Regions from separate parts of the Blautia sp. JLR.GB0024 genome, predicted to be linked through region 1. Evidence: a T-box and tRNA genes for the amino acid it is inferred to sense, from the RefSeq annotation. Region 1 holds a T-box; the other holds one or more tRNA genes.
What was found. The T-box of region 1 lies ahead of V8Q34_RS05180 (proline--tRNA ligase). A T-box ahead of a tRNA ligase gene usually reads a tRNA of that ligase, here a tRNA-Pro.

Region 1 (3,922 bases):
GATAAGCACTGCCTCTGTTCCGGGATACCTCTCCAGCATCTCCCTGACAGCCTCAGGCGAAATTCCACCGTTCAATCCCACACTTTTTTCGGCCTCCGGAAAGAGATAATGTGGTGTCAGTCCTCTCAGATAAGCCGCGTGATAAACTGCCTTGTGACAGTTTCTTGCCATCAGTATCTCACCGCCTCTGGACGTACACGCGGACACAGCGGCCAAAATTCCCGACGTGCTGCCATTTACCAGATACCATGTCTCACGCGCCCCGTAAAGAGAGGCAGCCCGCTGCTGAGCCTCCAGCAGAATCCCTTCGGCGTGATGCAGATTGTCAAACCCGTCTATTTCAGTTATGTCAACCAAATAAGGGTTTTTCAGCGTCCCCGGACAAAATTCCCGTTTATGCCCCGGCATGTGAAATGGATAGTAATCCTTTCTTCCATATTCATATAAAGCCTCATCCAGCCACTTCTGCTGTTCCATTTTCTCATCCTTTCCCAGACAATTCCTTAATCAGCACTGCAATCTCCTTTTTAACATCCTGAAGCGCCGCTTTCTTCTGAACATTTTTATCCCTTGTCACGATCTCGCAGCACCCTTCTTTCATATTTCTCGGGCTGACGATCACACGCACAGGCACACCCATAAGATCCGCATCTGAGAACATAACCCCGGCGCTCACTTTCCTGTCATCATAGAGCACCTCCACGCCCTGCCTCTGAAGGTCTTCATACAGCTTATCCGCAAATGCTTTCACTTCCTCATTATCCGGCCTTACACAGCACAGATGCACCTGCCAGGGAGCAATGGCCATAGGCCAGATTGGCCCGTACTCATCATGATGTGCTTCACACACGGAGGCTGCCAGCCTTCCGATTCCTATCCCATAACACCCCATCAAAGGATACTTTTCCTTCCCATCTTTATCCAGATACTGCATCCCCATACTCTCCGTATACTTTGTACCGAGCTGAAAAATATTTCCCACCTCAATACCTCTGCACACCTGAATCGTATGCTTACCGCATCCGGGACACACGCCGCCCTCTGAAATTTTGGCAAAATCATGATACTCCGCCTGCGGGCAGTCCCTTTCCATACAAAGTCCTGTATAATGATGTTCCTCCACATTACCGCCGCAGGAGAGATTCATTCCCCCCTGCAAAGACCTGTCATAGAGCACCGTAAAATCCCCCTGAAGATCATAGGGCCCGATAAATCCGGGATGCAGTCCAGATTCCTCCGTTATTTCCGCCGGACGAATCTCACTTTTCAGGAAATTGGTAACCTTTGTCTCATTCACATCCAGATCCCCGCGGATAAACAGCACCACAAACTTGTCATCCGAATTCTTCTGATACACCACAGCCTTACAGGATTTCTCCTCAGGCATCCCCAAAAATCCGCACACATCCTCAATCGTATGAATATCCGGTGTGTACACCAGTTTCAGTTCCTCCTGCACATCATCCTGCGGATTCTCAACAATACTCTCAGCCATCTCCACATTAGCCCTGAACCCGCATTCCGGGCAGACCGCAACAGAGTCCTCCCCCACAGGAGTCAGCAGCATAAATTCATGAGACAGACTGCCGCCCATCATCCCCGAATCCGAAGCCACGGCAATCGTCTCCGGAATCCCGGCCCTTGCAAAAATCCTCTCATAAGCATGATAACACTTCTGATAATATTCCTCTAGGTCCTCCTGAGAAGTATGGAATGAGTAAGCATCCTTCATTGTAAACTCTCTCACCCGGATCAGCCCTGCCCTCGGCCTTGCCTCATCCCTGAACTTTGTCTGAATCTGATAAATCATAAAAGGATACTTAGCATAACTCTTTCCATACTCCCGCACCAACTGCACCGAAGCCTCCTCATGTGTCATCCCCAGTACCATCTTACTCCCATTCCTATCCGAAAACCGCAGCAGCTCACTCCCCACACTCTCATATCTCCCCGACTCCTCCCAAAGCGAGGCCGGCATAACAACAGGAAACTGCACCTCCTGCCCATCAATCCCATCCATTTCCTCCCGAATAATCCCCTCAATCTTCCTGCAGATTCTCCTCAACGGCCCAAACTGCGAATAAATCCCATTCCCCACATACTTCATATACCCGCCTCTCACCATCAAAGCATGGCTGTCGATCACACAGTCCGCCGGCCTCTCCCGAAACCTTTCCCCCACAACTTTCTCCATCTTCATAACACTCTTCCTCCATTCACATTTTTTTATTCCATATATCTAAATCTACCAACTATTCAGAACCCCTCACACCTACAGGCAAAATCCATCCAGTATCACCTTTAACAATGGAATTATTGCTTGCCCACGCTCCATCCAAAAAACTCCCGCCTTCACAGCGCACGAAGTGCTTTTTTCTGCCGCCGCTGTCCCATCGGTCCGGGCAACGTGGTGTGTTGCAGTGCCGTATGCATTCCGAAGCTACACCGAGGGTATTTCGTCCGTCTGAGCCGTACAACCCATTGTTCGTCTCAGGCGGACGAAATACCCTCGGTGTAGAATTCGGCTGCATACAAACGCAACACACCACGTTGCCCGGACCGATGGGACAGCGAGCGGCAGAAAAAACAAAAACCCTGAACCAGCTAAGCCAGTTCAGGGCGAATACTCAAATATCCGTGTTACCACCTGAATTCAGAATTTCCATTCTGCTCTCTCCAAGTACAGGACGCCATCCATCCAAAAATCATCAGCCATCCGATACTCCATCCCCATAACGGAGGATACCCGTCATAACCTACTCGTCACCTTTCAGCCTGCAGCTCAAAGACCGGTTCAGCGCCCCTCCATAAAGCCTCGCACCACCCGGCTTCTCTCTGCAACGTCCAGACACGCTTACTATCTCTTCTCAACGCCTTTCTCTTGATTCCGAATCTTATCACAAAACCGCATCCATGTCAACGATATTAAAAACAAAACCGCTGCTAAAAGCCGCCTGTGATTACCATTTACACGTTCCTGTCCCGCAGGGTATATTCAGGCCGATGGCATCAAAATTCCAAATCAGCAAGTACACAGTCCCGTCCAGAATATTTAATCCACTTTCAATATCATCCCCAATATCCTCTCCGCGCACTTCTCCATCTCTTCCCTGCTCACGAATCCCTTCTCCTTAGCCTCCAGAATCCTGTCAGGATAACCACATCCCATCTTGATATCTCCCCCGGCCTTTACTTCCAGATAATGCTCCGCGTGATTCCACCAGTCCGTAGTCACCATTCCCTCGAAGCCCCACTCTTCTCTGAGGATTCCGTTAAGCAGTTCCGGGTTACAGGAAGTGGGATATCCATTCATCAGATTATAGGATGTCATCACTGTCCAGGGCTGGGCTTCCTTTACCGCAATCTCGAATCCTTTCAGATAGATTTCCCTGAGTGCCCTCTCCGACACCCTGGAATCGCTGTCCTTCCTGTTAGTCTCCTTATTATTGCAGCAGAAATGTTTCATGGACGCCCCGATATGCTGAGACTGGATGCCCCTGATCATAGCTGCTCCCATTTTTCCTGATACCAGCGGGTCCTCGGAATAATATTCAAAGTTTCTTCCGCACAGGGGACTTCTGTGTATATTCATAGCCGGGGTAAGCCAGACACCGATATTATTCTCCTTCACTTCAGCCGCTCCTGCTGCCCCTGCCTCAAATACCATCTCCGGATTCCAGGTACAGGCCAGCAGTGTGGCGCAGGGCCATGCCGTCGTATAGACACCGCACTCCTCCCTGATCCTCAGTCCTGCCGGGCCGTCCGCAGTCATAATATTGGGAATTCCATATGCCGGAAGATTGCCCATTCCATATGTATTGGCAGTACCTGTATTTACCTGACCGCCCAGCAGCCCGGCTAATTCCCTGTCGCTGAGCTGTGCCAGAAGCCGGCGTAAATCTGCCTTCCCTTCCGCTACATC
Region 2 (3,922 bases), on a different contig from region 1:
AGGATTTTATTGCGCCACTGGAAAATCCCTGACGGCATTGTTGTGTAATATGCTGATTCCTGCCAGTCTGCTCGTATTTTCTTGTAAATAAAAGGTAAAAATGATATGATTTAAATTAAGTAAAAGGCAAGGGCAAAACAAGTAAAATTACCATAAGATAAGCGGAGTGAGTGATATGGCTACACTAAAAGAAATCTCTGAGCTGACCGGTTATTCCATAGCTACGATTTCCAGAGTGCTGAATCATGATGTCTCCCTCAGTGTGACTGACAGTACCAGAGAAGAAATCCTGAGGGTGGCCGGCAAACTGGACTACGAAAGTAAGAGTGTCAGAAGCAGCCGTAAGAAAGCAGCACAGCTCAGAATCGGAATGATTGAAATGATGGATTCCCAGATGAAGCTGGAGGACCCTTATTATCTTTATCTAAAGAGCAGCCTGGATAAAAGCTGTTTTGAGGAGGGATTTGAGACGGTCACCCTTCAGTACGATGAGGAGGAGGAATGCTATAAGAGCAACAGCCAGTCAGGGCTGAACGGAATTATAGCAGTGGGGCAGTTTGGCGCCAGGCAGATTCATGCCATGGAGCAGTGGACGAACCAGATCGTTTTTCTGGACTCTTCACCGTATGAGGAGCGGTTCAGCTCTGTGGTGCCGAATTTCCAGGTGGGGATTCATCAGGGGGTGAACTATTTGGCTGAAATGGGCCACAAAACCATTGCATTTGTGGGTCCTTTGATGTCAACGGACTCCATGGGCAATGACGCGCCGGAAAAACGAAGAAAAATATTCGGGGAGTACATGAAGTATTACAGAAAAGACTTAAAGGCGGTTTATCTGGACACTGACAGGGAGGCAGCCAATGTGCTGGAGAAGACAAGTGCTTACCTGAAAGAAGAAAAAAATCCTGCCACAGCATTTTTTACCTTTAATGAGGCCACAGCTATTGGTGTAATGCAGGGGGTGCAGCAGATGGGGTACCGGGTACCTGAGGACTTCAGCATTTTGAGTTACAACGACACAGTACTTGCAACCCTGATGCAGCCACAGCTTTCCAGTATCAGCATTCATCTGGAAGAGATGGCCCAGGAGGCAGTGAAACTTTTGAGGCGGGGACTGCTGGAGAGCGGAACGCCGCATATGAAGATCGCCATACCTTCCAGTTTAAGTGAAAGGGAAAGTGTGAAGAGGCTTGAATGATTTTATTCAGGCCTCTGTTTTTTAGCCCTTTTCCGTATGGGTAAAAAAGAGGTGAAAGAAAGTAAAAGCGCTGTCTCACTGATCGTAAGACATAATGAAGCAATGAATCGTCACGGAAGTAGGTCACAGGGTGACAGCAAAAATATTTAAAACCGTGCGGGAAGGGAATTGTGCAGGCAGAGAGAAGGGCGTATAATAGACAATCATGCGGATAAAACCGCCGGGAGGAACAGAAATGGAAAATATCATATTGTCTTTTAATGTCATCGCCCCATTATTTTTCCTGATGGTGATAGGCTACGCGATAGCTAATTATACGGATCTTGCAGACAAAGACCTGCTGAAAAAAGCAAATTCCCTTGTATTTAAAGTATTTCTGCCCTGTATGCTGTTTAAAAATATATATCAGAGTAACATCAGGGAGCAGATGCAGGGCGGGCTTTGTTTTTTTGCGGCAGGTAGTCTGCTTCTTTTATTTGTTCTTTTATGTCTCATTGTACCTAAAGTTGTGAAAAAGGAAAACCAGCAGGGCGTGGTGATCCAGGGGATTTTCAGGAGCAACTACGTCATATTCGGAGTGGCGGTGGTGGAGAATATGTATGGTTCGGCCAATACAGTGACTGCCGCTATTTTAAGCGCGGTTCTGGTGCCCATGTATAATTTTCTGGCAGTGATTGCGCTGTCCTTTTTCGGAGGAAAGAGGGAGCGGGACTTTAAGAAGGTTCTTGTGGGGATTCTGAAAAATCCGCTGATCATCGCATCGGTTCTGGGAATCATTGCCTCGCTTCTGGGCTTTAAACTTCCCAAGGCTGCAGACACCACGCTGAATGATCTGGCAAAACTGGCGACACCCATTGCGTTTTTGATCCTGGGAGGAGACTTTGATTTCTCTAAAGTGAGGGGGAACTTGAAAATTGCCGGAGGGGTAGTTGCGGTCAAGATGGTGATTCTGCCACTTATCTTTATTCCTATGGTGGTTGCAATGGGATATCGTAATTCAGACCTGCTGGCGGCACTGCTGGCTTACCAGACACCGGTCGCGGTGTCAAGCTATATCATGGCCCAGCAGGCGGGAGCAGATGAACAGCTTGCAGGGCAGCTTGTGGTTTTCAGCAGTGCTGTTTCTATATTTACATTGTTTGTCACTATATTTATACTGAGACAGATGGGGCTTCTCAATTGAGAGGTCCTTGTTTTTGGGCAAGAAAAAAGCACCGGAAACTTTACGTTTCCGATGCTTCTGCTGAAAGTCGAAGCGACGTGATTCGAACACGCGACCTCTGCGTCCCGAACGCAGCGCTCTACCAAACTGAGCCACGCTTCGTTATTTTGTTTCGGCTGTGTCATTCAGCATTTGTTATTATATATAATGGCGGCAGAAATGTCAACATATTTTTGCATTTTTTTCAAAAACTTTTTCATCCGGGTTTTATGCAGAGTTCTAAATGTTTTTTTCGCTCATATACTTTACGGAATAATTGGTATTGGAGAAAGAAAATTTGGCTGGATATCGGCGATTTGTTGCGTATGTATATGAGTACCCGGATGGAAAGAAAGGAAATGGGAAGGGATTTATCAAAGTAGAGGCCCGGGATGGTAAGTGCCGCATGAACTATCGGATTCAAGGAATCTATGGAAAAGAGGAGGCACCCTGTAACATTTACGGGTTTGTGAGAAAAAGCGATGGATGCGAAGGCATTTATCTTGGAGAATGTGACCTGGCAGGTGATACGGTCCAGTTTCAGACGGAAGTACCGGATCAGGGAATGGGAGGCACTGCGTACGGACTGAACGACCTGAGCGGTCTGGTCATGCTGACCGGAGATGGAATCATGTATGGTACAGGGTGGGATGATCGTCCTGTGCGCCTGGAAGAAATCAGGCTCCCGAGAATGCAGGAGGACAGATCCCGGAATGCGGACAGAGCCACTGAGACAAATAATAATATGCAGAAAGAGGAGCTGGAGACAGGACCGGAGGCTGTGCAGGATGAACTGCCGGAGGGTGTTGCAGCAGCGGAGGCGCTCATGGAAGCAGAGGGGCCAGTTGCTCTGGACGATGAAGAGGGTTCCCTGCCGTTAGCGGAGCATTCTGAAGAGACAGTTAATCTGTTCAGCGGGGAGAGCCCGGATGATAATCTGGAGGAAATGGATTACCGCACAGACACAACAGTGGAAATAGAAACGGATTCAACGAATGCTGGCCGTGCAGAGAGAGGAAATACTATGGAAGGAAACCGTGCAGAGGCAGGGAACGCCATGGAAGGAAACCGTGCAGAAGCAGGGAATGCCATGGAAAGAAACCGTGCAGAAGCAGGGAATGCCATGGAAAGAAACCGTGCAGAGACAGGCAATGCCATGGAGGAAAATCGTGCAGACGGGAACAATGCCATGGGAGGAAACCGCACGGAAAGAGAAAATGCCATGGAGGCAGACTGGGAAGCGGGAAACAATGCCGTGGGAGGAAACCGCGCAGAGAGGGAGAATGCCATAGAGGCGGACTGGGAAGCGGGAAATAATGCTGTGGATGGTAACCGAGCCGGAAGGAATAATTCCATGGATGACACTCCTTGGCAGGGCAGATATCCGTCCAATACATTCAGACAGGGAGGTATGAATACTCCTGATAGAAACCGGGAAGAGAGGAGTAATTCCTCGAATGCAGGCCACCGGGATTGGGGCTATCCACCAGTCATAGGACGGGATAATGAGACTTCCGCGCCGG

Region 2: it encodes a tRNA-Pro, which carries the amino acid that the T-box ahead of V8Q34_RS05180 (proline--tRNA ligase) is inferred to sense. The anticodon was not compared.

What each region holds. Positions count from the first base shown of each region.
Region 1 covers NZ_JBANBF010000002.1:229,702-233,623, reverse strand. The annotation lists gene V8Q34_RS05185 (aminotransferase class I/II-fold pyridoxal phosphate-dependent enzyme) at 1-477, opposite strand, end outside; gene V8Q34_RS05180 (proline--tRNA ligase) at 482-2,200, opposite strand; T-box leader at 2,613-2,880, opposite strand; gene V8Q34_RS05175 (glycoside hydrolase family 3 protein) at 3,053-3,922, opposite strand, start outside.
Region 2 covers NZ_JBANBF010000021.1:25,546-29,467, reverse strand. The annotation lists gene V8Q34_RS25110 (LacI family DNA-binding transcriptional regulator) at 176-1,198, shown strand; gene V8Q34_RS25105 (AEC family transporter) at 1,434-2,381, shown strand; tRNA gene V8Q34_RS25100 (tRNA-Pro) at 2,449-2,522, opposite strand; gene V8Q34_RS25095 (hypothetical protein) at 2,698-3,922, shown strand, end outside.